DNA from 3 places in the Thioalkalivibrio sp. ALJ15 genome. Region 1 is predicted to be linked to each of the others. Evidence: riboswitches for the same ligand, from Rfam matches in the RefSeq annotation. Region 1 holds a riboswitch; each other region holds the start of a gene.

Region 1 (10,260 bases):
GAACTGGGGGTGGTGCTGTTCGAACGCAGCGGCAATCAACTCCACCTCACCCCGGTGGGCGGCAGCATCGTGACCGACTGCCAGCGCCTGCAGCAAGTGGCCGGGCAGATCCACGCCCGTTGCCGGCACCACATGAGCGGTGCCGAATCGGCGTTGCGCATCGCCCGCGACGACGCCATCCCTGAGGCTACGTGGCGGGACCTGCTACGTCGCCTGAAGCACGCATTTCCGCATACCAGCGTATCCGTTTATCTGGCTCCACCCCGGGAGCTGCCGGAGCTTGTGGAACGCCAGGCCGTGGATGTGGCCTACGGCTTGATGCCCCAGTTGCTCACCGTGGGCTACCAGTGGTTTCGAGAGCTTGCAGACGTGCGCATGCTTACGGTCACCGCCACCGACCATCCACTGGCAGTCCTCCCCCGGGTCACGCAGGACGACCTCGTCGGACATACGGAGATTGTCATGGCCTATTTGGACAGGGACGGCCTGATCCCAGAGTCTCCCGACACTGACAACTACCTCGCCTTCACGCAGTACGAATTAATCCGCGACGCAGTGATCGAAGGTTCCGGCTGGGCCGATTTACCCTTTCCGCTCATCAGCAGCGCCCTGCGCCAGGAACAACTTCGCACAATCCCTCATCCGGCCGCTAAGTGGTGGAAGACCTTCTGCGTACTGGAATCCGAACAGGCCCACGGAGGTCCCGTGGTGACCTGGCTGGCCAATGAGCTGGAATCCTACCTGACCCGAATCAACTGAGAGCACGAATTCAACGGTGTCGTATTCCCCTGATCTTCTCCTGCGCCCCTGTGGCTCCGGCGCCTGTCCGATCAGCTCCGTTCTCACGTTGATGAAGAGGCGGTCGGCCACCGCATAGCCCCAGCAGTAAATTCGCCGGCTCGAAATGCAACGGACGCCATAATGCGACAGAAGATGCCGCCAGACGTCGCTGGGACACTGACCGGGTCGGTCGGCTTGCACCTAGAGCCCCGGCTCGTATTCCTGACTGTGCAGCCCCATCCCACAGCAGCGCCGCCTGGACGCGGCGCCTGCGTACCGTGATGCGCCATAAACTCCGGAACGATACGCTTCGCTGAAACTGGACCCGATTCTGCGCCATGACGTCTCCCTCAGCTGGATATGTGCTCCCAGCGTTCGACCGGCGGTGGCTCACCCAGGGAGCCTGGCTAAGTCTTCTTCCTCATCGGGAAAGAGTTGAATGGGGTTCATGAACCGCACTCAGCGCATTCTTGCGAACGTACACGCGATCCATTAACCTCCAGCGCCTTGCTTCAGGTGCCAGTCGGTTTAACCCGACTGGTTAAACGGGAAGCCGGTACGTTTGCCCCACCGAGCAAACCAGTCCGGCGCTGCCCCCGCAACGGTAGGCGAGACGGGGGTGCCGCAGAACCAAGCGGTACCCCGGGCACGGCGAAGACCACTGCGCGCAAGCGTGGGAAGGTGCCCTGCCCCCGGTCCAGGAAGGACCCGTCCGCGAGCCCGGAGACCGGCCTGAAGCATCCACGCGGCATTGCGGAGGGCTTTGCGCGGCTCGTTCTTCGGGTCCTTTCCGACGACGGACCCTGCGCCCCGGGCTGATCCACGCCCGGGGCGCAGGGTCCGTGCGTTCGCTCTCCGAGTGCCGCACCTGGCCCACAGCAGGGTGCGCGGGCGGCGCGCCGGAGAGGAAACCATGAACCATCGAAACAGCCGGCCGAATAGCCAGCCGGCAGCCCTTCCCGTTTTTCCCCGAACCCGAAAACCCATCGCGGCGCTGGCAGCACTGGGGCTGATTCCCGGGGTGTTCGCGTCGGTGGCAGCGGACACACTGGACACCTCCGGGGCCGAGACACCACGACTGGACGACGTGGTTGTCACGTCCTCACGCACCGGGAGCGCCGTGAGCGACGAACCTCAGGCGATTCAGGTCATCTCCGAGGAAGAGATCGAAAAGACGGCCGCGAACGATCTGACCGATCTGCTCAAGAAACGCGCCGGCGTCGATGTCGTGCAGTACCCAGGAATGCTCTCGGGCATCGGCATGCGCGGCTTCCGCCCCCAATTTTCCGGGATCAATCAACGCACGCTGCTGCTCTACGATGACCGGCCCGCCGGAGCGACTAACCTGTCCCTTATCAGTCCCTCCGGGATCGAGCGCATCGAGGTCCTGCGTGGTCCGGCGTCCTCGGTTTATGGCTCGTCCGCGATGGCGGGCGTAGTTAATGTCATCCCTAGGCGGAAAACCGGTCCGTGGGAGAGCCGCATCGCGCTCGGTTACGGAAGCTTCGACACCCGCGAGGCCGAGCTGGTCACCGGGGGAAGCGCAAATGAGCGCACGGACATCACTCTGGGACTAGGCGCCCGCGAGCAGCGGGACGACTTCCGCATGGGGAGTGGCGACCGACGCGATAATACTTCCTTCTCGAAGTACGATGCCAGCCTCCACGCGGGCACCATGTTGACCGACGGCTGGTGGCTGGACATGTCCCTAGAAGGCGTACTCGCGCGCGATGTCGAATCTCCGGGCGATATTGCGTATGGCACCGACCAACAAGGACAGAAGGATGTAGACCGCTACAGTGGCGAGACCCGTCTGACCGGCTATATGGGCGATCACGAGATCAGCCTGCTGATCTACGGGGCCCGCGAGGATTCCACGAATATGGAGGTGGTGGATGGCGCCCCCGAATACCGTTCCTCGAGAAACGTGGTCGACTGGCGCGGGGTGCAGATCAAGGACACCTGGCAGTGGGGTAATGCACACCGCCTGACCTTCGGCATGGATCATGAGCGGGCAGAACAGCGCGCACTTCGCTGGGACGCGGACGGCAACCGCATCGAGCCCAACTCCGCAGACAGCCGACGCGAAACCACGGGGCTGTTCGCACGGCAACAATCCCGGCTTCCCACGGATACTGTCCTAACCGTCGGCGCACGCCACGACTGGATCAAGCTGGAAATGCTCGACACGCCACACGGCACGGACTTCGAGCCCGACAGGTCACGTTTTACCAGCTTCAATCCGAGCATTGGCGCTAGTCATCCCTTGGGACAAGACTGGTACCTCCGCGGATCAGCGGGTACGGCCTTCATCGTTCCTGACGCCGGAGCCATAACGGGCCAGAGCGAACGCCAGACCCCGGCCGGCCAGACCGAGATCACTCGGGGCAACCCGGACCTGGACCCGGAAAAGAGCTTTACCTGGGACATTGGGGTCGACTATTTCGGCGGCCCGATGTCGCTTCACGCAACCTACTACAACACCCGCGTGCGTGACCGCGTGGTACGAGTCACCAGGGAGGATCCCGCCGATCCCTCGGAGCCCCGGATCTTCAGCTTTGAAAACGCCGACCGGGCGCGGTTCGAGGGGCTCGAACTCGAGACCCGCTATAGACACAACGAGATGCTCACCCTGTTCGGCAATGTCAATCACATCCTCACGGCATGGGAAGAGGCCGACGGCGAAAAACGCGACAGCCTCAATGTGGCCACCTGGAACGTGAATGCGGGCATCGACCTGGACTTCGGCCAGGTGGACGGACAGATCCTCGCGCGCTATGTCGGACCGCGCAAGGATGAGGACTGGGTCCACAACCCCGGTGAAATCGTCGAGGACGGCGGCTTCACCCTCGTCGACCTATCGGCCGGATGGGAGCCCACCCCCGACCAGCGCCTGTCAATCACGATCGAAAACGCCCTTGATCGGGATTACTTCGAGAAGCGTGGATTCCCACTTGCAGGCCGGACCATTACGGCACGGTACCGTTATGAGTTCTGATGTGCTGCATGCCAGCGCCGTGGTGCTTCGTATTTGCACCGCGGTGTTCGGCGGCTACCTGCTGGCCGTATCGCTAGGGGCCACCATGGTGCATACCCTGCCACTGCACCGGGCGGAGGCGGTCGATCTTTCAATTGCGCTGAGCTTCCTCGTCCACGCCGCCGCGGCCCTGTGGGCCTTCGCGGCGGGAACCGCAATGCGAGCCGCTGTCGGCGTCCTCGGCCCCGGCGTATTGCTGGGGCTGCTGGCACTCTTTCTCGCACCCACCGGCAGCTGATGCCCCGGAGGATCCCATGAAAGATACGTTTCGTCAGAGCATGGCCTGGCTGCATACCTGGACGGGCATCAGCCTAGGCTGGCTGCTCTACTTCATCTTTGTCACGGGCAGCATCGGCTATTTTGCCGTGGAAATCGACCAGTGGATGACACCCGAACGTTCACTGAATGGCCCCGGTGCGTCAGCTGCGGAATCAGTAGCCGTCGCCCAGGAGTATCTGCAGGAGACCGTTCCCAGTTCCGGCCGTTGGAACATCGACCCACCGGGCATCCGCGAGAACCCGGACCTGGAAATCGCCTGGCAGGACTCGAACGGCAGCCGCCAGAACCGCCTGCTGGCACCGGACACCGGCGACCCGGTCGAATATCGAGATACCGGTGGAGGCATGACCCTCTATCGGATGCATTACCAGCTGCATTATCTGCCACGTACGACTGCGTTCTGGATCGTCGGAATTGCCTCCATGGCAATGCTCGTTACACTGATCGCCGGCATCGTGATCCATCGGCGGATCATCCGGGATCTCTTCACCTTTCGGACCGGCAAGGGACAGCGTTCGTGGCTGGATGCACACAACCTGTTCAGCGTCCTGCCGCTCCCATTTCACCTGATGATTACCTGGTCCGGTCTGGTATTTCTCGGATTTACCTATATGTCCGTGATCATCTCTGCAGGTTACGGTGCCGAATCGGCGCCACAGCAAACCTTCTTCAGCGAACGCTTCCCCGGAGTGTTCCATGCCGAGGCTCATGACCAGCCGGCCGATCTGATCGAAATAAAGGGACTAGTACACCGGGCAGAAACGAAATGGGGCGACCGTTCAGTACGCCATGTCACCATTCAGAACCCGGGCGATAGTGGAGCCAGGATCGGCATCGCAAGAGACAACCACACGGTTTTCCGATCCTCGGAGCAGCTCGTTTTTGACGGCGTGACGGGCGAACTACTCGAACATTACGAGCCCCCCCTGGGCAGCGCAGGAGTCGTGCGAGATTCGCTGCTTGGGCTGCACGAAGGCCGCTTCGCCGATGCTCCTCTTCGCTGGCTGTATTTTCTGTCGGGCCTGGCCGGCGCCGCCATGATTGCCACAGGGCTGGTCCTGTGGAGCGTCAAACGCCGGTTGGCAAGGGAAACAAGACCGGACTCGACGATGGGGCCGGCCCTCGTCGAACGACTCAATGTCGCCGTCATCGTCGGCCTCCTCGTCGCTATCCTAGCCTATTTCCTGGCCAACCGGCTGCTGCCTGTCCATCTCGAGAACCGCAGTGACTGGGAAGTCCACGCGATGTTCATTACATGGGCTGCATTGATCCTGCATTCCCTTGCGCGTCCCGCGCGGCGTCTCTGGCGGGAGCAGCTGGCACTACTGGTGCTCGTCGCACTGGCCCTCCCCGTAGTCAATCTCCTTGTTACCGACCGGCACCTGGGCGTCACCCTGACCCAGGCCTCGTGGGTCATGGCCGGAACGGACCTGGCCGCACTCACTGTGGCGGGGTTGGCCGTTTACGCCTGGTACCGCGTCGGTAATGTCCGTGCTGGCTCCGAGAACACGAACATGGGCCACGCCTCTCGGGCGTCCGCGAACGAGGAGACGTCCCAATGACCAGCATCCTGACGGGCATCGCCATGACTGGCCTGGGTCACGGGGGACTGTGGTGCCTCGCGGTCGCCATGAAGCGCCATCATCAACAGGTATGGGGAGTTGACGGCCGGCTTTCCCGCAAACGGCTGTTCGCCATCGTCGGGTCACTGACGCTGCTCACGGCGGCCGTGACTAGCGTGATCGTCTGGGGCTTCGGTCTCGGTCTGGTGACCTACTTCGGAGTGCTGACCCTGGCCGGCCTCGTGGTGTCGATGGCCCTTCGGTCTCTGCCGGCATGGACACCCCCTCTTGCCGCCGCGGCACTGGCCGGCGGTGCGCTAGCCGCATTCGCAGTACTGACAGCTTAGGGCAACGCATCCCTAGCCGCTGCTTCTCGGTACAGACACCCGGGCCGCACGTCCCTTTTCTTTGTCACACAATCAGGAGACAACCCGCATGCAACGCATCCCATTGACCAGGCTTTCCCGCACGACCGCGACAGTGCTCGTGTTATCGCTCACCCCGCTGCCCCCGGCCATGGCGGACAGCGGCCCCCTGCTTTACGTCGCGGATTCGGAAAACCCCGAGTTCCATGCCGTCGCTCCTTCGGACATGCAGGTCATCAAATCCTTCGAGACGGACGCGCCACCCCGTGTGACGAAGGCCGCCGATACCGGGTTTGTCGTTGTTACCGAGCGAGACTCGGACCGTGTGACCTTCATTCGAGGAAGCTCGGCAACCGTCGCAGGCGAATACGAGATGGAACGCCCGTCGCACGTGGAATCATCCGCCGACGCGATCGGCGTATTCGCCGATGGTGAGGGCGCATTCTACGGTTTCGTGCCCGACGACCTGAAGGACGGCGAGGTTGCGCCTCGCCGCATCGACGGCGGAGCACCTCATCATGGCAGCGGCCGGTTTATCGGCGCCGATGCGGTCACTTCCTACATGCCGGAACCACAGGAAGGACTAGCCGAGTCATTGCGGGTGCATCGCGAACAGGGCGAAGACTCGGTACACGCCTGCAACAGCCTGCACGGCAGCACCCTCGGCCCGGGCTGGGTGACATTCTTCTGCGAAGACCACATGAAGGTCTTGGACCTCGAAGATGATTTTGCACCCTACCGGGTGACATACCCTGACGCTCTAGGCGACGGCCGACTCTGGGGGGCTGAGATCATCACGGGAACCGACTGGATGCTTGGAGTCAGCGGCGACGTCGTGATGGCCATGGAACCGCTCGGCTCCGGACACAAGAGTCTGACGTTACCGGCGCCCTCGGTGGGCGGCGCTGTGTCACGGGACGGCCTCGGACTGAGCGTGACCGAGGACGGTGCCGTACATCTGGTCAACATCCTGGAAGAGAACCTGCTGGACTCGATGCCAGCTGGCACCCTGCCCGTGTTCGCCGACGGGGAGAATCGGCCGACATTCCAACAAGTGATAATGCTTCCCGAGCAGGAGAAAGCCTTCGTCGGATCCCCGCTCAGCGGCGTGGTACATGAATTCACTTATGCGAACGACCGGCTCGAACGGGTTCAACAGCACGAGCTGGTCGATGGAGTATCCTCGCTGGCCATCATCGGGGCCGGTCAAGAATGACCTGGGGAGACGCCGGGGATAAACCATTGTCGAGTGAGACGCTATTGAGATGGCAGGGCCATCGTTGCCGAAACGTCGCTTTGTCCACTTCCCCGAATTAGATCCACGCATAACTAGAGCGTTTCTGTGTGGTGTAGCTGCCCGTACTCGACCGGCGTGAGGTTCCCCAGTGAGTCGGGAGGGATGATTTCGTTGTAGTCCTGCAGCCACTGCTCGGTGTGTTCCCGGGCGTCGGTCAGCGTTCAGAAGACGTGGAGGTCCAGGACCCCACGGCGGTAGCTGCCGTTGAACCGTTCGATGAAGGCGTTCTGCATGGGCCTACCCGGCTGGATGAAGCTCAGTTCCACGCGCCGCTGCTCGGCCCAGTCGGCGATCGCGGCCGAGACGAACTCGGGGCCATTGTCGAGGCGGAGTTGCTGCGGATAGCCCCGCCAGGCGGCGATACGCTCCAGCACCCGGATCACACGGGGTGCGGGCAGGTTCAGATCGATCTCCACCGCCAGCGCTTCACGGTTGAAGTCATCCACGACGTTGAAGGTGCGAAAGCGCCGTCCGTCCCACAGCGCATCCGACATGAAGTCCGCTGACCAGCACGCGTTCGGGGCCTCGGTCGACGCCAGGGGCCGGGGCTCCCGTGGTGGCAAGCGGCGCTTACCCTTGCGCCGCAGGTTCAGCTTCAGGGCGCAGTACACGCGCCAGACCCGCTTGTGGTTCCAGAGCAGGCCCCGACGCCGGATCAGCTTGAACAGCTTGCCAAAGCCCCGCTCCGGATAGTGTTCCACCAACTCCTGCAGTAGCGCGATCACCGCATCATCCCGGTCCGGTTGCTTGCGATACCGCACCACCGACCGCGCAACCCCGGCCGCCTGACAGGCCCGGCGCTGACTCAGCCCGTGGTCCTGCGTCAACGAGGTGACCACACGGCGCTTCTCGTCCGGGCTCAGAGTTTTTTTGGCAATCACGTCCTTCAGGGCCGTGTTCTCCAGGGCCAACTCGGCATACATCCGTTTGAGCCGGTTGTTCTCGTCCTCCAACTCCTTCAGCCGTCGGACGTCGGCCGCCTCCATGCCGCCGTATTTCGACTTCCACTGGTAGTAGGTCGCTTCCGAGACCCCGATCTCCCGACAGACGTCCTTCACCTTCCGGCCTCCTTCGACCTGCTTCAGCGTCTGAACGATCTGGCTCTCCGTAAACCGACTTTTTCGAATCTCGTCTTCGTTTCAATAGACCGAATTTAAGGGAAGGCGACAGCCCAACCTAGCGCAGCGGAATCCTTGTCTGTCGGCAACGCGATTGGGCTCGCCTCGGCTCGTTAACGGATCAACCTGAATGGTCGTATCGATCCTTCCCCCAATGCGGTTGCAGTGATTCAGGATACTGAGTGGAGACGGATTCACCGCAGTGCGGACACGCAATCCATTCAACTCCAGGCGACGGGTGCTCAGCTATGGAGAATGGGATCCGACAGCCGCTGCAGAAGAACCAGCTTGACTGCAGCGTTTGGCTGCTCCAAGAACGAGCAACCGACGATGCATATCGGGCCTGGGGCGGAACCTTATCCGCCTGAGAATGAGGCACGAGGTTCCGCGGCTGCGTTGGAAGGAAGGAGTCTCGCTGGCCGGCTAAGCGCTGCTGCGCGTTCGCTTCCCGAATGCGGGTACATAATCTGGCACGAGCCCGCCCACGCGCATCGGCCTCACCATGGTGGAGGATCCACCGGGATCGCGGACCCGCACCGCCCCCAAGCAGGATTTCACAAAGCTCGGCTCGCTCAAGGTCATAAGGCAGACCTGACAGGTCGATCTCAACGGTATCCAAGCCGGTCCTGCGCAAGGCCTCGATCTTCTCGTCGGAACAGAAATGGGTACAGGCCAATTCCACGAGCAGGGGGTAGTCTGCCAGAGAAGTGTGCAGATCCGGGATAACGCTACCCTCTCGACGCTCGTGAAGAATGGCCCCGGAAAGGGAATACTGACCGGACTCGACAACCAATTCACTTTCGACGTGTTCGCTTCCCATCGAATCGTGGTCTCTTACCTCCACGCGATATTCTGGAAGCCAGAGACGGCCAACCTCAGCGATGACCTCCTTCGCGAGGCGGTGTAGTGCGGACTCACCAGTGAAGCCGCAAGGCTCATATCCCACGTCATGCGCGAAATGATGGGCGTTCTTCCCGCCCTTCTTAGCGACCAGAGGGCTTCCACAGCCTTCGCATCGGCAACGACACGCTCGACCGCGCGCCACTTCTGAGATGTAGCGGCGCTCTCCCGTCGTCACGTCTAGACCCCACGGCAAGTCACCCTGATATCGTTCCATCGCTCTTCCCTCATCAATACGCCTCGATATCCCGTATGCGCTACGCTCACGGCCACATGGGGGGCACGTCGTAGCTGCTTCGGTTGGGGGAAACATGGCGGTTCAATGCGAGGGGGAACACGGTCAAAACCCGTTTTTGGAGGGTTTCGACCTTGGGGTTGCAGCCGGGCTTCTAGGAGAAGAGATCGCCCGCTGGGGTGAGCGCGATAGCCGCCCACTGGTTCTGCTACGAGGGATTTGTTCGCTCGCGAGGAAGGCCGGATCAGGCGAAGCCGCCTGCACGACCTTCGAAGCCCAAGAGATCGCCCAGGCAATCGATCCAGCAACCGGTTTTTGGGGGCACAGCGCTAGTGCACGAGTCTCCACACCAAGCGACATGGAAGAAATTTCTCGGGCGATTCGCATTGCCTGGAAAAAACTGGAGGGCCACCACCGGGATGCGATCCACGATGCGTTCCAACGTCTGGGAGCAAAGCGATCTCTGGCGCTGGAGAAAATCAGCAGCGCAGGTGGGCGACACAAACGAGCCCGATATGGACTTAAGTTCACAGACCTTCCGCAGGGCGGTACGCAGTATCGAGCCCCGACTGGGGGCATGCGCTACAGGCTCGAGGAGCAGGCACCCGCAATTAGGCTACTTGGTCCAGTGGCAGACGGACTGGGATTGAACGGTTGGAGGATCTTCCTCCTTGCCGTTCCACTGAC
Region 2 (10,260 bases), on a different contig from region 1:
CCCAGCTGAGCTATGGCCCCGTGTCAGGCGAGCGCGTACTGTAGCCAGCACCCCCTGGAGTGTCAACCCGCTTCCGCCGAAATTTTCTTCAGCGCCCGCTCGATCCGAGCCAGTGATCGCTCACGCCCAATCAGCACCAGGGTGTCGTCGATCGGCGGCGATACTGTGCCGCCGGTCAGGGCCACACGCAGCGGCTGCGCGACCTTGCCCAGCTTGAGATCCAGCCGCTCGCCGGTGTGCACCACGACCTCGTGCAGAGGCTCCTTCTCCCAGGCTCCCAGCGCACTGAAACCGTCATGCAGCGTCTGCAGCACCGGGAGTGCTTCGGCGGTGAGCTGCTTGCGCGCGGCCTTCTCGTCGTAGTCCTCGAACTCGCGGTAGAAGTACACGCTGTTCTCGGCCATCTCGCGAAGGGTACGCGCCCGCTCGCGCTGAGCGATCACCACGTCGCGCATCGCCGGGCCGCTGGACGGATCGATACCCAACTGACCCAGGTGCCAGCCGAACTCCAACGCCACATGGTCCGGGTCCAGGGTCTTGATGTAGTGCTGGTTGAGCCAGAGGAGCTTGTCCGGGTTGATCGCCGAGGCGGACTGGTTGACGTCCTCGATATCGAACAGGCGCACCAGTTCGTCCACCGAGAAGATCTCCTGGTCGCCGTGGGCCCAGCCCAGGCGCACCAGATAATTCAGCAGGGCCTCCGGCAGATAGCCCTCGTCGCGGTACTGCATCACCGAGACCGCCCCGTGGCGCTTGGACAGCTTGGCACCGTCCGGGCCCATGATCATCGGCAGGTGGCCGTAGCGCGGCGGTTCCACGTCCAGCGCCTTCAGGATGTTGATCTGGCGCGGGGTGTTGTTCAAGTGGTCATCGCCACGGACCACATGGGTGATCCCCATATCCATGTCGTCGACCACCACCGTCAGGTTGTAGGTTGGCGAGCCGTCGGAGCGGGCGATGATCAAGTCGTCCAGCTCGCTGTTCTGGAACGCGACCTTGCCGCGCACCATGTCGTCGACGATGGTTACCCCCTCGTCCGGCGTGCGAAAACGGATTACCGGCTCCACGCCCTCGCGCGGCTCGGTGCGCGCGCGGCAGCGACCGTCGTAGCGCGGCTTTTCCTTGCGCGCCTTCTGCTCCTCGCGCATCGCATCCAACTCTTCCTTCGTGCAGTAGCAGCGATAGGCGTGACCTGCGGCCATCAGCTGGTCGATTACCTCCTTGTACCGATCAAAACGCTCCGTCTGATAGAACGGCCCGTGATCGTAAGTCAGCCCCAGCCAGTTCATCCCCTCAAGGATCGCGTTGACCGATTCCGCATTGCTGCGCTCCAGATCGGTGTCTTCGATGCGCAGCACGAACTCGCCACCGTGGTGACGCGCATACAGCCAGGAGAACAGCGCGGTGCGGGCACCGCCAATATGGAGATAGCCGGTCGGACTGGGGGCAAAACGGGTACGAAAAGTCATGCGAAGCACTCGTTCCTGAGGAAAGTGGAATTTGAAGGCGCCTAGGGTAGCAGAACGCCGCGGGGCTGCCGCAGGGACCGCGGTCTATACTGGAGTTGGGACCACACGGATGCCCGAACGCGGGCCAAAGGAGCCTTCATGAATCCCACGCTCACCCGACTTTCCACGTTACTGGCACTGACCGGCGGCCTGGCGCTGGCCGGGAATGCCATGGCGACCGACCGCATTGCGCCACCGGACGGGGCCGAGGTTTATTTCATCAGTCCACAGGATGGCGAAACGCTCGAAAGTCCAGTGCGTGTCCAGATGGGCCTGCGCGGCATGGGTGTCGCGCCGGCCGGCGTGGAGATGGACAACACCGGCCACCACCACCTGCTGGTGAACAAGCCACTCGACGAGGTGGACCTGGATGCCTCGCTGCCCTTCTCCGACCACAAGCGTCATTTCGGTGGTGGACAGACCGAGGGCGAGCTGGAACTGGAACCCGGCGAGTACACCCTGCAGTTGCTGTTCATGGACTACCGCCACATTAGCTTCGACCCACCGGTTGTGTCCGAAAAGATCACTATCACGGTCGAATAAACGCACCCACGAAAAAGCCCCCTCCGTCTCCGGAGGGGGCTTGTAACACCCGATCCCAGTGCGGCCAGTTACGGCAGCGCGGGGATATCGAAGCGCGGCATCTCGCCGGTCAGTGCGTGCATGAAGGCCTCGATGTCCGCGACCTCGTCATCGCTGAACTCCATGCCCAGCATCTCCTGCCCCATGATGCGGATCGCCTCGTCCAGCGTCGCGGTCTCGCCGTTGTTCATGTAGGGGTAGGTCAGCGCCACATTGCGCAGCGTCGGGGTCTTGAACGCGAACTTGTCGGCCTCATCGCCCGTGACCAGATAGCGGCCCTTGTCTTCCGAGCCCGGCACCTGGATGCGATGGAAGTTGCTGTCGGTCAACGCCGGTCCGCTGTGGCAGGCCACGCAGCCGTTATCGGCGAACAGCTTCATCCCGCGCATCTGCTGCTCGCTCATCGCACCCTCGTCCCCGACCAGCCAGCGATCCAGCGGCGAATTCGGGGTGTTCAGCGTGCGCTGGAACGTCGCCAGGGCCTTGGCCACGTGGTCGGTATTGATCACGTTGTCGCCGTCATAATCGGGATAGGCGGCCTCGAACTTCTCCTGGTACTCGTTGAACTCCTCCAGGCGCGCGATCGCCTCCTCCAGCGGCATCGCCATCTCGATCGCGTCCTGGATCGGGCCCAGGGCCTGGCCTTCCAGATCGTCCTCGCGGCCATCCCAGAACTGGGCCGTGAAGAAGCCGGAATTCAGCACGGTCGGGGTATTGCGCTCGCCAACCTGGCCGTCATGGCCCACCGCGCGCGGGATGCGGTCCGCCCAGCCCAGCGCCGGGTTGTGGCAGGTGGCGCAGGAGATCACGCCGGAGCTGGAGATGCGCGGCTCGAAGAACAGCATCTTGCCCAGCTCGATCTTCTCCTTGGTCATCGAGTTGTCCGCCGGGATCGGCGGCAGCGCCGGCAGCGGCTCGAACACGTCGCGGTACTCGGAATAGTCGGTATCGGCCACGGCCGGGGCTGCGGCCCCGAACGCGACGGCTGCACAAGCCGCCAGCGCCGTCATGCGGAATCCGGAAAGCGTTTTCATACAGGTCTCCCTTGAGTAACAGATGAGTAACAGACATCTGAGAAGCGGATATCGGCGCGAACCGAAATAGACTCGGTCCAAACCACTTAAAACCCACCCTACAGACGCGGAAACCTGGTCGCGATCAAAATCCGCCCCGGAGATGATCTGCATCAATTATCAGCCTCCAGGGGAGCCGGGTTCGCCCCCACTACACCGTTTCCCGGGATACCCGGACAAACTTGACCCCCCCTTTTCCCTCCATTACGGTTCGCCCCACTCTAGGTGCCCCGGCGCTCAGCCGCCGGGGATAATCGGGAAGCCGGTGCGCGAATCGACATTCGCAAGGCCGGCACTGCCCCCGCAACGGTAGGCGGAGACGGGCGGATCCAATGCCACTGCGGCGCATCCCCGGGATGCCCGCGGGAAGGCGATCCGCCCTGGATGCATCGCGCATCCACTTCGCGAGTCCGGAGACCGGCCTGGACGACACCCGACGCCGCGGTGGGCGGCCGAGCGGGCCAGTCCGGCGTGCTCGCATCGCCCGGCCTCCCCTGCTCCCTGTCCAGCTTCCGGCGTCGTTTCATCCACGGCGTGCGGGGTCGCGCGTCCAAGGGAGCAACCCAACAATGAACCATACCCATCTCCGACCGGGACAGCATGCCGTCCCGGCCCTGGCCACCCTGTGCCTGATGACGGCCGCGGGCATCGCGCCGGCACAAGCCGGCTTCGAATTCGGCGACGCGGAAGACGGCCTGCAGGTCACCCTGGATCCGCTGATCCAGGGCCGCTACAGCTACGAACGAGACCCGGATGGCTCCAGCAGCGAATTCGACTTCCGTCGTGCCTGGCTGGACACCTCGGGCACCCTGTTCCACCCCGATCTGAGCTTCCGCCTGCAGCCGGATTTCAGCAGCGGCGAGCTGTCCATGCGCGACATCTGGTTGCAGTACGCACTGGGTGAACACCTGGGCCTGCGGGCTGGCCAGTTTACGGTCCCCTTCGGCCTGTCGCGGGATATCGGCGGACCCAACCGCCTGTTCACCGAACTGAGCATCGCCGGCAACCAGTTCGAGGTTCCGGCCGGCCGCGACACCGGTATCGCCCTGCTGGGCGGCGCCGGCGACAACCGGGCATGGGCCATCGGCGTGTTTGACGGTCGCGGACGTCTGGATCAGCGCGACGATCGCCCCTCCACATCCGGCCACCTGTTCAGCGCGCGCGGCGCGTGGGCCCCGGTCGGCGCAGTCCCACGTGACAACACCACGTTAGGCCAGGCCGTGGAGCGCACCGTCGCCCTGGGCGCCGGCGTACAGGCCGCCAGCCGCAACCACCTGCGCGACTGGAGCCGCGGCATCGAAGACACGGTGGCCAACCAACGCGCCGACTGGATCACCGCCACCGCCGACGCGGTGGTCAAGTTCGCCCATACCTCGCTGTCGCTGGCGGCCTTCCGCCGCGATGTCTCCCCCGACCGCACCGCGAGCTACCACGACCTGGGGGCCGAACTGGAACTGGCGCAGTCGCTGCCGGTGGAGGGACTGGAGTTCGCCGCGCGCCACGCCGTATTGCGCCACGACGCAGGCGACGATCTTGGCACTGACGAGCGCTGGCAGCGTGAATGGGGTGCCGGCCTCAACTGGTATCACCGTGGCCAGCGGCACAAGACCCAACTGATGTGGCTGGACCGCGACACCGACACCTCGGACTGGGAGCTGCACCTGCAGCACCAGTTCCGCTTCTGAGAAATGACCGGGAGAATCGACATGAACTGGATGCAACCGATCCACCACCCGTTGAGAACCACCCTCTTTGCGATCCTGTTGCTGGCTGCCACCGGCAGCCCGGCCACCGCGGAGGTCACTGTCACAATGCCGGGCCCCTGGGGCGACTATGACGAGACCCTGGACGATCCGGCCAAAGTGGATGCGACCGAGGCCTTCCAGCGCTTCCGTCAGCAGAGCATGCAGGGCACCTCGGCCACCTACCGCAGCATCGAGCAGATCCTGCGTTATGACGCACCATTCGCCGAACGTCTGCCCGGTCTGGCCGAGGAACTGGCGCGCCGCGCCGACGACATCGAAACCTGGTTCGCACGCGAGACACCAGCGCGGGACGGCGAACCCGGGGCCCTGCCCGCGGCCTGGGAGGACCCGGAGTTCTCCGAGTACAAGGCAGCCTACCGCGAGGCCGCCGAACGACTGCAGCGCAAGGTGGAGTCGGCCGACGACCTGGAGAACGAAGACTTCCAGCTTCGCGCCACCGAGGCCCTGAACGGCGTGCGCCACCATTGTCTGGCCTGCCACGACAACTACCGCCGCCGCTAAACCGGCCGGGAACCAAGGGGCCGCCGCATGGCGGCCCCTTGCCGTGACCCTGATCGGGAAGAAACCGCCTTCGCCTGCAAGCAGACTCCTACAGGTTCCTGGCGATGTGGGAGCCTGCTTGCAGGCGAAAAGCCCCGTGTCCCACAACACCCACCGGCGTTATCCCTGCCTGCGGAAGATCAGGGGCGCCACCGCTTAGTCCCCGTCCATGCCGCGGTAACGGCGCACATGCGCCGGGTCGTACAGCGCGCTGTCGCGGAAATCGCCCGGGTCCAGCGCCGGGCCCACCAGGATCAGCGCCGAGCGCCGTGTGGTCAGGGCCTGCGCCCGTTCCGCGATATTCCCCAGCGTACCGCGCACCACGCTCTCGTCCGGCCAGCTGGCGCGAAACACGATCGCCACCGGGCAGTCGCAGCCATAGTGCGGCCGCAGGTCCTCGACCACGGTCTCGATATTGTGCAGCGACAGGTGGATCGCGAGGGTCGCCCCGGTGGCGGCAAAGCTCGCCAGCCGTTCGCGCTCCGGCATGGAGGACGCCCGTCCCGGCGTGCGCGTCAGCACCACCGACTGCGCCACCTCCGGCACCGTCAGTTCCCGCCCCAGGGTCGCGGCGGCGGCGGAGAATGCCGGCACGCCGGGCGTGATGCTGTAATCGATCCCGGCCGCCTCCAGCCGACGGATCTGCTCGCCCAGCGCGCTGTAGACCGAAAGATCGCCGGAGTGCAGGCGCGCCACGTCCTGGCCCGCCGCGTGGGCGCGTTCGATCTCCTCCATGATTGCGTCCAGCGTCAGCGGCGCGGTGTTGACCACGCGCGCCCCCTCCGGGGCATGCTCCAGCACCGCCTCCGGCACCAGCGAACCGGCATACAGGCATACCGGGCAGGCCGCGATACGATCGCGCCCGCGCAAAGTCAGCAGATCGGCCGCACCCGGCCCCGCTCCGACAAAATGAACCGTCATCAAAACTCCTCGAAATTCCCGTCTGTCCCGTTCACCGTCCGCACGGCCACCGCGCAGCTCGCCCGTGCCGAGAGCCGCCGCGGCAGCAGCAGGCGCGCCCCGTCGCCGGCCACCGCCAGCGCCGCCGCCTCCGCCACCGAACCGACCCCGGCGACGGCACGCGAGCGCGCCGAGTCCGTGGACAAGGCAGCGTCGCGCGCGGCCAGCGCGGCCGCCGACGCGAACACCGGCTCCAGCTCCAGGTCGCGCGCGGCCGTCCACAGCACCGGGCTGTCGCCCTTGTGCCCCGGGGCCGCCAGCTGCCGGATCTCGATCGCCTCGCCGCCCCCCGCCCGCAACACTGCGTGCGCCTCGGCCAGCACCTCGCGGACCAATGCCTCCAGCTCGCCGGCCGTGCAGGCCGAGGCGAAGCCGACCCCGGGGGTCACCCGGACACGCGCCCCGCTCGGCGTTTCCCTCAGCTCCGGCGCAGCGACCACAGGGTCACCGGCCGCAGCGGCTTCCAGCCGGCCATGCCGCCCAGCGGCTCCGCGCGGCTGACGTTGATCCGCGTGAGCTCGCCGCCGTGGCGCTCGTGCGCCGCCGCCAGCACCGCGTCCCCTTCCACGGTCACGCTGCTGGCGACCAGCCGCCCGCCCGGGCGCAGTTGGCCGATGCAGTGCTCCACCAGCCCCGGCGTGGTCAGCCCGCCACCGATGAAGATCGCATCGGGTGGCGGCAGGTCTCCCAGTGCCCCCGGCGCCCGCCCGTGGATGCACCGCAGCGTCGGCACCCCCAGCGTGCTCGCGTTGCGCGCGATGCGTTCCAGGCGCTCCGCGCGCGGCTCGATGGCCACGGCGGTGTTGGCCGGATCCGCCAGCATCCACTCGATGCCGATGGCACCGGAGCCCGCGCCCACGTCCCACAGCCGCTCGCCGCGTCCGGGCGCCAGCAGGGCCAGCGCCACCGCCCGCACCTCGCGCTTGGTGATCTGTCCGTCCTGCTCGAACTGCGCCTCCGGCCGGCCGGCACTGGCCGCCAGCACCTGCGCCGCCGGATCGGCCCGGCACTCCAGCGCCACGGTGTTCAGCGCCTCGATCGCGACCTCCGGCCAGGCCCCGGCGCGCTCGCGGACCGCCGCCTCGCGGTCCGCACCCAGGGACTGCAGTACGGTCAGGGTGGAATCGCCGAAGCCGAGCCCGGTCAGCCAGTGCGCCAGTTCCGCCGGGGTATCCCCGTCGCGGCTCAGGATCAGCAGCCGCGCGCCGTCATGCAGCCAGGGCCGCAGCGCCTCCATCGGCCGGCCGTGCACCGACAGGCAGCGGGTCTGCTGCAGCGGCCAGCCCATGCGCGCGGCGGCCAGACTGAACGCCGAGGGCGCCGGCCAGACGCAGGTCTGCGCGGCCGGAAAACGCCGCATCAGGGTCGCGCCCACCCCGAACCAGAAGGGGTCGCCGCTGGCGAGCACGCACAGCGGCTGCCCGGCGCGCGCCTCGATCCAGTCCAGCGCGGTCTCCAGCGGCGACGGCCACACCAGGCGCTCCTGCCCCGGCCGCTCCGGCAGCATCTCCAGATGCCGTGCGCCGCCGATCACCGTCGCCGCCGTGTCCAGCGCCATGCGGGCATCCGGGGCCAGCCCGGCGAGCCCCTCCGCGCCCACGCCGACGATATTCAGCCATGGCGCTCGCTCCTCGTTCGTGGCTAGACTGGTCATCCTCATGAGCTCCCGTTCATCTCCTGACTCCAGCCCCCGGGCGGCGCGCCCGCGGCAGATCCTGCTGCTGGGCGGCACCACCGAGGCCGCGGCGCTGGAACCGCTGCTGGACGGCCACCCGCGGCTGCACGCCACCGTGTCGCTGGCCGGACGCACGCGCAGGCCCGCGCCCTCGCGACTGCCGCGGCGCACCGGCGGGTTCGGCGGCGCCGAGGGCCTTGCCGCCTGGCTGCACGAACACGCGGTCGACGCCCTGGTGGACGCGACCCACCCGTTCGCGCGGCAGATCTCGGCCAATGCCGTCGCCGCCACGCGCCACGCCGGCGTACCCCTGGCCCGGCTGACCCGGCCGCCGTGGCAGGCCGGCCCCGGGGATCACTGGCTGCGCGTGCCCGACCTGGAGGCCGCCGCCTGCGCGCTCCCCGGCCTCGGCCGGCGCGTGCTCATCACTACCGGGCGCCAGCACCTGGAGGCCTTCGAGGCGGCGCCCGAGCTGGACTACGTCATCCGCACCATCGACCCGCCCGAACCGTTGCCGGCGCTGCCCCGGGTCACCTGGCTGCGGGCCCGCGGCCCATTCAGCCTGGCCGACGAGCACCGGCTGCTGGAGACCCACGCTATCGACGTGCTGGTCACCAAGGACAGCGGCGGCGAGGCCACCGCCCCCAAGCTGCAGGCGGCCCGCGAACGCGGCATCCCGGTGGTGATGGTGGACCGGCCGCCGGACGCCCCCGGGGTGCCCCGCTTCCACGCCCCGCAGGCGGCCCTGGAGTGGCTGGAAGGCCTCGCGCGCGTTCACCGCGACTCCGCCGACTCGACATAGCGCGGGGTGTACACGTGGCGCCGGCCGGAGGGGCGCTCCAGCACCCGGGTGGAGGCGGCGCCCACGATCACCAGCGTGCTCATGTTGGCCGCCGCCGGATCCACCTCGCCAAGGGTGGAGATCTGCACGTCTTCGCGTTCGCCGCGTCCCACCGCGGTGGCCAGCATGACCAGAGTGTCCGGACCCTGGGCCTCGCGCACGATGCCCAGGGCCTCCCCCAGCTGCCATGGTCGCGCGCGCGAGATCGGGTTATAGAACGCCATGGCGAAGTCGGCCTCGGCCGCCAGCCGCACCCGGCGCTGGATCAGCGACCAGGGCTTGAGGTTGTCCGACAGCGAAATCACGCAGAAATCGTTGCCCAGCGGCGCACCCAGCCGCGCGGCGGCGGCCTGCATCGCCGAGACCCCGGGAGTCACGTCCACCTCGACTCCCGCCCAGCGTTGTGCCTGCGCCCCTTCCAGCGCCTCGAAGATCGCCGCCGCCATGGCGAATACACCCGGGTCGCCCCCCGAGACCACGACCACGTCCCGCCCCTCGGCGGCCATGTCCAGGGCGTGCATCGCACGCGCCAGTTCCTCGCGGTTATCCGAGGCGTGAACACGGTGATGAGGGCCCGCAATCCGTTCCAGGTACGGCCCGTACCCCACCAGATCGGTGGCCGCTTCGAGACGGGCAGCGACCTCCGGTGTGATCCATTCCGGCCCCGCCGGACCCACCCCGACCACACTCAACCGACCGACCACCGGACCGCCATCCCCGCTCATCGCCGAACCCCGCGCCCGGGGATCACGATCATCGAGAAATAGGGCACCCGTTCCGGGATCTCGGACAGCGGCTGGACCCGCTCCTCGGCAGTGCTCGCGCGTTCCACGTACCAGGCGCGCTCACTCAGCCCCAGCTCCTGCAGGACACCGACCACCGCATCGCGATGGGTCCCCACTTTCATGATGACCGCTGCATCCGTCCCCTGCAGGGCCTGGCGCAGATCGTCGATCGGCATCGTGCCCGGGATCACCGTCAGCAGGTCATCGCGCATGGTCAACGGAGTTGGCAGTTGGGCGGCAGAGGCCATCATCGAAGTCACTCCGGGCACAATACTCGTGCGAAAGCGCTCCTTGAGCCGCAGGTATACGTGCATGAAGGAGCCGTAGAAGAACGGGTCGCCCTCGTTCAGCACCACGACCGAGCGCCCGGCTTCCAGTTCGGCCGCCAGCTGCTCGGCACAGGCGTCGAAGAACTGTTCGATGCGGCGGCGGTATTCCTCGGAGCCGTGCGGAATCTCGTTGGTCACCGGGTACTCCAGCGGCATCTCGCACTGGCCGGTACCCAGGTGGGCGTCCACGATCGCACGGGC
Region 3 (10,260 bases), on a different contig from region 1:
GTTCTACAGCTGTGCCTATTTCGAGCGCCCGGACATGACCCTGGAGGAGGCCCAGCAGGCCAAGTGCGCGATGCTGCGCAAGAAGCTGGTGCTGGAGCCCGGTCAGCGGGTGCTGGATATCGGCTGCGGCTGGGGTGGGCTGGCCTTTCACCTGGCCGAGAATGCCGATGTCCAGGTGGACGGAATCACCCTGTCCCGGGAGCAGCTGCGAGTGGCCCAGGCCGAGGCGAAGCGCCGCGGGCTGGACGATCGCGTGCGCTTTTTCTATCAGGACTACCGCGAACACGACGACCAGTACGACCGGATCGTCAGTGTCGGCATGTTCGAGCATGTCGGCGTGCCCAATTACGGCACGTTCTTCCAGCGGGTGAACGACCTGCTCAAGGACGATGGCGTGGCCGTCCTGCACACGATTGGCCGCCAGGGGCCTCCGGGGACCACCAACCCCTGGCTGAGCAAGTACATCTTCCCTGGCGGTTATACCCCGGCACTGTCCGAGGTGATGGAGGCGTTGGAGCCGACCCCGCTGCATACCACCGATATCGAGTTCTGGCGGCTGCACTATGCGGAGACGCTCGCCGAGTGGTATCGGCGGTTCCAGAACATCCGTGCCGAGGCAGTGGGCCACTTCGACGAGCGCTTCTGCCGCATGTGGGAGTTCTATCTGGCCAGTTGCGAGGCGACCTTCCGCTGGTGGCGCCAGGTGGTGTTCCACATCCAGGTGGCCAAACAGCAGGATGCCGTGCCGCTCACCCGCGACTATCTGTATGCCGACGAGGCGCCCAAGGTGGTTTCGACGCCGCCGGGGGAGGCGGCAGTCCGGGGTCGCAGTGCTGCGTAGGGATTGCGGACTACTTCCTGGCTCCCTGAACATTTTTTCCTGACCGGGCACCCGCAACCGGTCTGTTTTCCCTACACTTCACGGAAACGCTGAGGGGGCAGGGACGACGCGTGTTTGGCAGGTTTCGCAAGCGGCAACAGCGGCAGGAGGCCCCCCAGGCCGCCAGTCCGAGCCAGGACCATGTGCTGATCGAGGCGGCCGGGCGCAGCCGGATCACCGAGGTCGCGGCGACCGCGCGCAAGGTGCCCTGGTCGCTCAACATGCTGCAGCTGCTGTGGGCGGCCGGCCCGGTGACCTTCCTCGCGATGCAGGGGGGCTATTTCCTGGGCTTTGGCCACGCCGCCCCGGCCCAGAATTTCATCTTTTTTGCCGTCTACACGCTGCTGTTCGGGGTGATTGGCCTGCTGGCGCGGTTTATTGCCGATGCCACGCGGGGCAAGCGGCAGGAGCGCTCACGCGATCAGCTGCGCAATACGATCGACTTTTTGCCGGACCTGCTGTTCGTGACCCGCGACCTGGCGATGGCCGAGATGGCGCCGGACATGCGGCGACGCAAGGCCGCCGAGGTTCTGCTTCATGAGGTGGATATCTCGCCGGAAGGCGTCGCGGTCGCGGTGCGCGAGATGACCGGCGATACCAGCCTCGCAGCAGCGGCCGAGCAGATCGAGATCTACCGTCGGCTGGGGCTGCGCTCGCGCGTCGCGGATCTGGTGGATGCCACTGCGGATGCTCGTCTGGCCGCGCTGGAAAAACTGCACCACGATGCCTCCGAACTGGCGGATCCGCTGCGCGACCGGCTTCAGGGCGTCGCGCCAACCCGTGAGGATGGCGTCCGGCGGATCGATCAATTTCTGGACCGCCTGTTTTCAGCGGCGGACTCGGATGACCTGTCGCGCTGCTCACTGGATGATACGCAGGCCATGTTTGTACTGGCCTTCGAGATGGTCAACGGGCGGCAGATCCGGCGGCTGAGTTTCGAATGGTCGGGTGGTTGGCGGTTGGGGCATGCGCTGGATCGGCTGGAGTATCAGGGCAACCGTTTCCGCGTCGCTCAGGCGGGTGTGGTCAGTCGCCTGCGCTCGCTCGCGATGTTGCTGGCGCAAAGCCCGGCCAGTGGCCTGGATCCGCAGGTCCTGCGTTCGCCGACTCTGGGTATCGGGCGCGAGGTGCTGGATGCACTTTCGCAACTGGAACAGTCCCGCCCCGCTGTGAATTCGCCGGAAGGCCGCCTGCTGGGGCGGGCGCTGCGTCATGTCGAAGACCTGCGCGCGGCGCGGGACCAGCTCATGCAGGCGCAGAGTCGCTATACCGCCGCGGTCGAGCGCTGGGAGGCGCTGCGACGACAGCAGGTCGAGAGAAAGGGGCAGCAGAGCTGGTTCAAGCGCAGTGCGCGCGGTATCCGCGTGAGCGAAGAGGTGATCGAGCTGGCGGACGACCAGAAGCTGCGCCTGGCCGACCGGTTCTGTGAGTACCTGTCCGAGCTCGGCATCCGGCGCGAGGGCGACCTGTTCTACTTTGGTGGGCACCCACTGGATGCGGACACCGCCAAGCGCATCGGCATCCAGCTCGCACTGATTCTGGAGCCTCTGGTCGACCTGACCAACCCGAGTATCCAGCGCGCGATCTATGCGAATCCCGCCGCCTATCTCGGAGGCCTGTACGTCGGCATGAGTGCGGATGCCAAGGCGGGGTTGGGTTCGGCGATGGTGCGTATGGTGCGTCAGGATCTTAGCCGTATGGCGGAATGGCTGGCCCTGCGTCTGACGCGCATCTACCATCTGCCGCTGTCCGACTCCATGCGTGATTTCCTGGTACGGCAATATGGCGCCAATCCCGACCGCCTGGAGATGCTGGCCGCCCATCCGGTGGAGGAGGGCGCGCAGGCGGCGCCGGTGGCTTTGCGTGCCGAACGGTCGCCGGAATTTGACGCCATGCTGCAGGACAAGTCCTGGGGGCGGTTGCTCAAGAGCGGCGCACGTTATGTGCAGGCCGAGGCCCAGCGATCCTGACGCCGCGTATTTCCCGGGTCTGGTAATTTCTTGACCAACTGTGTAGGCTTTCGTGCGTTTTCTGGTGCCCCTCGGCGTGTCTCGCCGAGGGGTTAAACGGGAAGTTCGGTGAGCCCGCTACAGGTATCTGGATGCCTGCGGACGAATCCGACGCTGCCCCCGCAACGGTAATCGAGCGAGAGGCCATGACGGCCTCTGATGGTCGCGGCACACGCCACTGAACGGAATCGTTCGGGAAGGCGCCGCACCGGAACGCTCGTCAGCCCGGAGACCGGCCAGGGAATGATCGCGCGGCATGCGGCGGGCATGCGAGGCGGATGATCGGGCCTGGTCGCATAGCGGCTGTGCCCGGTCCCCCTCGTGCCTCTCTCCCCCTGCCTGCGTGGTCCCGACGAATTTACGGCGTGCGGGCGGCTCGCCGGGAGACACGGACGACATGAAACGCACAGCACTTTCCACGGCCATCCTGCTGGCCACCGGTCCCGCCCTTGCGGACACGCCGAACACCAACGACGCGCAGACGCTGGAGACCGTCCAGGTTACCGCCTCGCGAATCGCCCAGACCGTCGACGAGACGCTCGCTTCGGTGACCATCATCGACCGCGAGGAAATCGAACGCCTGCAGCCCCAGCAGTTCACCGATCTTTTAGATGGGCGCGCTGGCGTATCGGTGAGTGGTGCCGGCCCATTTGGTAAACAGTCGAGTGTGCGCGTGAGGGGTACCGAATCTGATCACCACCTGCTTTTGATCGATGGAGTTCGCATGGGCTCTGCGACCACCGGCGGGGCGAGTTGGCGGTTCCTGCCGCCGGAGGAGATCGAACGAGTGGAGATCGTGCGGGGCCCTCGAACGTCCATTTATGGGTCCGATGCCATTGGCGGCGTGACCCAGATCTTTGCCCGAGAAGGTCGAGAAGGACCGCCGAAGGTCAACGCATTTGTCGGAGGCGGAAGTTTTGACACGTGGGAGACCGGAGTCGGCGTTGCCGGCGGCACCGAGAACACGAACTACAGTTTCTCGGTTAGCCACTTCGAGACCGATGGGATTAACGTGCAGGACGACGTCGGTGACGATGACCCTGACGGTTACAAGAACACCTCGCTGGCCGGCAAGCTGTCGCATCGGCTCCCCAACGGCATCGAGCTATTCGGCAACATGCTGTATTCGGAGGGCCGCTCGGAATACGATGCGGACGAATTCGGCCTCGTCGACCCCGCCGACCCGGACTCTTTTGGCCGTCTGGGGCCGTATGACCGTGCCTACACGGATTTCGTGCACGCCGCCCTGCGGGCCGGTGTTCGTATTCCGGTAACCGCCCGCTGGGACTCGGAAGTCACGCTCGGGCAGTCACGGGATGAGAGTGACGATGTGACGGAAGGCGGCGTGCTTGGTGGAAGCATCGATCGATTCGATACGCGTCGGAATCAGCTGACCTGGCGCAACGATCTCCGACTTGGGGATCGCACCGACCTAGTGGCCGGAGTGGATGCCTACGAGGACCAGGTTGATGGCACCACCGATTATGACGAGGACTCGCGTTACAACGTTGGCGTGTATTCGGTCTTGCGCACCGAACTTGGCAACCACGACCTGGAAGCTTCGCTGCGTTACGACGACAACGAGCAGTTCGGTGCAAAGACCACGGGTCAGATCGCCTGGGGCATGCAGGCCACCGATGCCCTGCGCCTGCGGGCATCCTATGGGACGGCTTTCAAGGCTCCGACATTTAACGATCTTTATTTCCCAGATGTAGGGTTTTTCCGTGGCAATCCAGACTTAAATCCAGAAGAGTCAGAAACGTATGAACTCGGTGCGCGGTACTCAGCCGGTCACACGTACGTCGACGTTGCGGTGTTTGAGGCTCGCGTCGATAACCTTATTACCGGCTCCCCTCTCCCTGAAAACATCGAAGAGGCGCGGATTCGTGGGTTGGAGATCGAGGGTGGCCATGAGTTCGGTCCGTGGAATTCTCGTGCCTCGATGACGTTGTTGGATGCCGAAAACCGGGAAACCGGAAAGGAGCTGTCGCGCCGGGCGCCGGTAAGTGCGAGGTTGGATCTGGACCGAGAGTTCGGGCGGTTTTCCGTTGGAGCTACAGCCATTGCCAAGAGTCGATCGTATGACGATACCGGTAATAACGACCGACTTTCCGGTTACGGCCTGCTGAATTTGCGCGCCAGCTATCAGATCCATCGGGAATGGCAGCTCCGGGCGACGGTTAGTAATGTGCTTGATAAGGATTACGAGACCCAAGGGGGCTACAACCAGCCGGGTCGGGCCGCTTTCGTCAAGCTGCGCTACCAGCAGAGGTGATGCATGGGTAATCGACTGTCAAAGATTGCGACCCGCACGGGTGACGAAGGCCGGACTGGCCTGGGGGATGGCTCGCGGGTGGATAAGGACAGCCACCGCGTCGAGGCGTTTGGTGACGTGGACGAGCTGAACAGTGTCGTGGGCCGGGTCCTGGTCCACGATCTCCCGGAAGAGGTTCGGCGCGTGCTGGCCCTGGTTCAGCACGAGCTGTTCGACCTGGGGGCGGAGCTGGCGGTGCCGGGGCATCAGGCGCTACCGGATGCCTCTGTCGAGCGGCTCGATGTCGAGCTGGAAAGCTTCAACGCCGATCTGCCGCCGCTCGAGGAGTTCATCCTGCCGGGCGGTGGGCCGGCCACGGCCGACTGCCATATCGCCCGTACGGTATGCCGCCGTGCGGAACGTCGTCTGGTGGCGGTGAATCACCATGAGGCGCTGCGGCCGAGTTCACTGGCCTACATCAACCGCCTGTCGGATCTTCTGTTCGTGCTCTGCCGTGTGCTTGCACGTCACGAGAACGGCGCGGAAGTCCTCTGGCAGCCGGCCAACAAACGCGGCTGATTGCATCTGCCGTTGCTGGTTTTCGGGTGCCGTTTCCACGGCACCTTCCTGCGTATAACGGATTGGCGACGCCACCATTGCACCGGTGGCGTCGCCCCATCGAATTTTCTTCGGGGTTTATCGCATGTCCTTCTGGAAACGCAGCCTGGTCCTGCTGATCGTCGGCCTGTGGAGCACGCCCGTATGGGCAGGGCCCCAGATCGTCGGCATCGTCTCCGAGCGCTCGGCCCCCGAGGTGGCCGCCGGTGCGCATCGATTCCTGGAGGCCGTGCCGGATGCCGAGGTGGTGCTGCGCACGCCTGAGCAGCTGGCGGACAAGTCGGACTCGTCAATCCGGGCGTTGTGGCGCGATGCCGACGCGGTGCTCGTGGCAGCGGTGTTCGGGGACCAGGCCGGTCGTCTCGAACGTCTGCTGCGCGAAGAGGCACCGGCCGCGTCAGCGCCGATCCTTGCAATCAACAGCGAACGGCGCCTGACCGCGCTGTCCCGCATCGACGGCCAGGCGGTTCTGGAGGAGCTGGACGAGGAGGCCCGGACCGAACTGACCGAGAACCCTGAAGCGGGCGAGGATCCGCGCGAGCACCTGGCCCGGCAGCAGGAGCGCTTCTCAAACCAGGCCGACTGGTTAACCGGACGTGCGTTCTATCAGGGCCGCACACCGGAGAACATGGAGGGTCTGATGCGCTGGCTGGCCGCTCGGGGCGGGCACTCGATTGACGTGCCGGAACCGGATCCGCGCGAGACCATCCGCTATTACCGGGATGGCCAGTCGGTGGCCGACCCGGGGGATCTTGGCCTGGATGCCAGGCCGGCCGTGGCCGTGCTGGACCTGGATACCGGTGACCGTCCCGGTGACCGCGAGCTTCTGGATGCGACCTGCGAGGCGCTGGAGGCCCGGGATACCCAGTGCTTCGCGGTCCTCGCGCGCTGGGGTGGGGCCAGCCGCGAGGCAGTCGAGAACCTCGCCGCATCGGCGGCACCCGCCGAGCTGAGCGGGATCGTCAGCCTGCAGGACTTCGTAGTGGGCGGCGGTGGCAACCGCGAGGCGGTGGCCGAGGCCTTCGCCGAGCTGGATGTCCCTGTGGTCAAGGGGATTCGTCTGGCGGACGTGAGCGAGACCGAGTGGCGGCTCTCGCACGAGGGCATCCCCTGGGACAAGGTCCACTATCACGTGGCCATGCCGGAATTGCAGGGCGCCAGTCAGCCGATGGTGCTGGCGACCGCGGGCGAGCCCACGCAGGACGAACGCACTGGCGTGCGATTGGCGCTGCCCGAACCGGTGGGCGAGCGGGTGGAGGCCCTGGCCGACCGGATGCAGCGCTGGAACCGGCTGCGCCAGCTGGACAACACAGACAAGCGGGTCGCGGTCGTGTACTACAACCATCCGCCCGGTCGCCAGAACATTGGCGCCGACAAGCTGGATGTCCCGGAATCACTGCTGGAGATCCTGCAACGGCTGGAGGCCGCCGGGTATGACCTCGGGGACGAGGTGCCGGAGGATGCCGAGGCCCTGCTGGACATGATCCAGGACCGGGCGGTGAATCTGCCGGAACAGGCGGACGCGCTGGACGCGATCGCCGGCCGGGTCGCCTCGCTGGATCGAGATCAGTACCAGGCGTATTTCGACGGCTTGCCTGCCGCGGTGCAGGCGGAGCTGGTCGACGGACCGATCGGCTACCTGCAGGCGCGTCTGGAGGCGGCCAGGGACGCGGACAAGCACGAACTGGCGGAGGCCGCGCTGGACAGCGGTGTCGGCGATCTACGGCATATGCTCGAGAGCTACCCGCACGACGCCCAGGAACGGGCGCTGGACCTGCTCGCCCAATACGAGGCCGCCTGGGAGGCCACGCTGGCCGGTGAAGACGAACACGAAACCACCGAACAGCTGCGCAAGGCCCTGGTGCGTACAGGCATCCCGGGTCTGACCGGATGGGGCGAGCCGCCGGGCGAGGCCATGACGCGCGACGGCGAGATGCTCTTCCCCGGCATCGAGTTCGGCAACGTGTTCATCGGCCCGCAGCCGCCGCGCGGGTGGGAGGTCAGCGAGCGCTTGCTGCATGCGAACACGACCTTCCCGCCGACTCACCAGTACGCCGGTTTCTATCACTGGATTCGCGAGCACTTCGAGGCGGATGCGCTGGTCTACGTCGGGCGTCATTCCACTCGCGAGTTCCTCCCGCGCCGCCGCGCGGGTCTCGCCCCGGACGACTACCCCGAGATCCTCGGCGGTGACCTGCCGATCATCTATCCCTACATCGTCGATGGTGTCGGCGAGGGCATCCAGGCCAAGCGGCGGGCGATGGGCGTGATGATCAGCCACCTGACGCCGCCGCTGGCGGCCACCGAGCTCTACGACAGCCTGCTGGAACTGCGCCAGCTGGTGGAGACCTACGAGGCCGCGGCCCAGCCCGATGCGGCCACCCGCTCGCGCGCCGCCCAGACGCTGCGCGAGCGTATCGACGAGCTGGGCCTGACCGAGACCATCGAACGCGAACTGGCGCGCGGCCATCACCATCACGGCCACGACGACGGAGATGGGCACCACGATGACCACTCCGACGGGCATGAGCAGGACGGTGGCCATGGACATGACGACCATGGCAGGGACGATGATCATGGGGATGACCACGGGCACGACCACGGGCACGACCACGGGCACGACCACGGGCACGGTGACACTCCGCTCGCGGAGATGGATGAAGAGCTGCTGGTGCACGAGATCGGCCACTACCTGACCGACATGCAGGAGGACCAGATGCCGCTGGGTCTGCATGTGTTCGGTCGCGACTGGTCGGACGAAGCCGTGGACACGATGCTCGAGTCGATGGCCGGGGATGGTGAGGCCGGTGACGACTGGGACGACAGGCTGCGGGGTTCGCCCGCCAGTGAACGCGCCCATCTGCTGGCCGCCCTGGAGGGTCGGTTCGTGCCACCGGGTCAGGGCAACGATCCGATCCGCACGCCGGATGTACTGCCCACCGGGACAAACTTCCATGCCCTGTCGGCGGACCTGGTGCCAACACGAATCGCCTGGGGCATCGGTCAGGAACTCGCCGCGGATGCCCGCGAGCACGGTGATCCGGAAGCGGATGGCAGCGAGGCCATCATCCTCTGGGCCTCCGACACCGTACGTGACGAGGGGGTGATGATCGCCTTCGGCATGGACATGCTTGGAATCCGGCCCGCCTGGAACAGTCGCGGGATCGTCGAGGGCCTGGAGCGCATGGATCTCGACGAGGCCGGGCGCGACCGTCGCCGGGATGCCCTGTTCACCACCTCCGGGCTGTTCCGCGATCTCTACGAGGACCAGCTCGTGTGGCTGGACCGGGCCGCACGGCTGGCGCTGGATGGCGCCTCGGAGACCATCCTCGAGGAGCACCCGGAACTGGAAGAGGCACTGGAAGCAGCCCTCGCTCCGCTGGCGGAGGATCTGCGCGATCCCGGCGGCGAGTCGTTGGCGCGTAATGATGTCGCCGCGCAGTGGGTGGAGGACACCGAGGCCTTGCGCGCGGCCGGACTGGACGGTGCCGCCGCCGGGGAGCAGGCCGCGTTGCGCGTGTTCGGCACCGCACCGGGGGCGTACGGCGCCGGGGTCAACCGCCTGGCGGACCGTTCCGGCGCCTGGGAGGATCGCGCCGAACTGGGCGCGGCCTACCTGCGCCGCATGGGGCATGCCTACGGCACAACGGCATCCGGCGATGCGGCACACGAGGCGTTCGAGTCGCGCGTGGCCGGGGTCGGGCGCACCTATCTGGGCCGTGCCTCGCACCTGTACGGGCTGTTGGACAACGACGACGGCTTCGATTTCCAGGGTGGGCTGTCCACTGCCGTGGAAAGCCTGCGCGGCGAGGTGCCGGACAACCGCGTGCTGCAGCATGCCGACCCGGACAACCCGCAGGTGGAGACGCTGGGGCGCGCGCTGATGCGCGAGCTGCAGGGGCAGAACCTGAACCCGCAGTGGATCGAGCCGCTGATGGATCACGGTTATGCCGGGGCCCGCACCATGGCCCGCGACTTCGTCGACAACCTTTGGGGCTGGCAGGCCACCAACCCCGAGATCGTGCGCTCCTGGGTCTGGGACGAGGTGCACGACATCTACCTGCAGGACCGGCACGGACTGGGCGTGGACGAATTTCTCGCCGACGGCCACAACGTGCATGTGAAGACCCACCTGCAGGCCGTGCATCTGGTGGCTGCCAGTCGCGGGTTCTGGGAGGCCGAGCCGGAGGTACTGGACGCCCTGTCCGAACGCTTCGCCGAATTGGTTGCGGAACACGGCCTGCCGGGCAGCGGGCACACGCGCCCCGACCACCCGATGCTGGACGAGGTGGCCGAGCGCCTGGAGGACCCCGAACTGCGCGAGGCCTTCGAGGCCGTGCGCGCGTCCGCGCAGATCGATCGTGCACAGGCGGAGGCCGACCCCAGTCGTGTCACCGAGATCCAGCCGCTGGAGGACCCGGACGCCCGGGAGATGCAGGAGATGCCGGAAGCGGCCGAGGCCGAGAGTGGCCAGGAGACCGGCGACGAGGCAGCCGGCA

The links. Region 1 has a riboswitch for cobalamin ahead of G015_RS0109525 (TonB-dependent siderophore receptor). Riboswitches for the same ligand answer to the same signal wherever they lie in the genome.
Region 2: another riboswitch for cobalamin. It lies ahead of G015_RS0104730 (porin); the one in region 1 lies ahead of G015_RS0109525 (TonB-dependent siderophore receptor).
Region 3: another riboswitch for cobalamin. It lies ahead of G015_RS0104830 (TonB-dependent receptor domain-containing protein); the one in region 1 lies ahead of G015_RS0109525 (TonB-dependent siderophore receptor).

What each region holds. Positions count from the first base shown of each region.
Region 1 covers NZ_KB912059.1:35,034-45,293, reverse strand. Annotated here, with positions in the region: gene G015_RS0109530 (LysR family transcriptional regulator) at 1-759, shown strand, start outside; cobalamin riboswitch at 1,278-1,531, shown strand; gene G015_RS0109525 (TonB-dependent siderophore receptor) at 1,694-3,778, shown strand; gene G015_RS0109520 (hypothetical protein) at 3,768-4,055, shown strand; gene G015_RS13670 (PepSY domain-containing protein) at 4,072-5,658, shown strand; gene G015_RS13775 (DUF3325 domain-containing protein) at 5,655-6,005, shown strand; gene G015_RS0109505 (hypothetical protein) at 6,094-7,239, shown strand; partial or broken gene G015_RS13660 (IS3 family transposase) at 7,337-8,447, opposite strand.
Region 2 covers NZ_KB912057.1:230,727-240,986, forward strand. Annotated here, with positions in the region: tRNA gene G015_RS0104710 (tRNA-Ala) at 1-20, opposite strand, end outside; gene gltX (glutamate--tRNA ligase) at 63-1,469, opposite strand; gene G015_RS0104720 (DUF4399 domain-containing protein) at 1,608-2,051, shown strand; gene G015_RS0104725 (cytochrome-c peroxidase) at 2,120-3,100, opposite strand; cobalamin riboswitch at 3,370-3,604, shown strand; gene G015_RS0104730 (porin) at 3,733-4,848, shown strand; gene G015_RS0104735 (cytochrome c) at 4,870-5,430, shown strand; gene cobM (precorrin-4 C(11)-methyltransferase) at 5,626-6,390, opposite strand; gene G015_RS0104745 (cobalamin biosynthesis protein) at 6,390-6,818, opposite strand; gene G015_RS0104750 (bifunctional cobalt-precorrin-7 (C(5))-methyltransferase/cobalt-precorrin-6B (C(15))-methyltransferase) at 6,848-8,083, opposite strand; gene G015_RS0104755 (cobalt-precorrin-6A reductase) at 8,088-8,906, shown strand; gene cobJ (precorrin-3B C(17)-methyltransferase) at 8,879-9,670, opposite strand; gene G015_RS0104765 (precorrin-2 C(20)-methyltransferase) at 9,667-10,260, opposite strand, start outside.
Region 3 covers NZ_KB912057.1:249,806-260,065, reverse strand. Annotated here, with positions in the region: gene G015_RS0104840 (cyclopropane-fatty-acyl-phospholipid synthase family protein) at 1-841, shown strand, start outside; gene G015_RS0104835 (hypothetical protein) at 952-2,850, shown strand; cobalamin riboswitch at 2,896-3,145, shown strand; gene G015_RS0104830 (TonB-dependent receptor domain-containing protein) at 3,287-5,164, shown strand; gene G015_RS0104825 (cob(I)yrinic acid a,c-diamide adenosyltransferase) at 5,168-5,722, shown strand; gene G015_RS0104820 (cobaltochelatase subunit CobN) at 5,847-10,260, shown strand, end outside.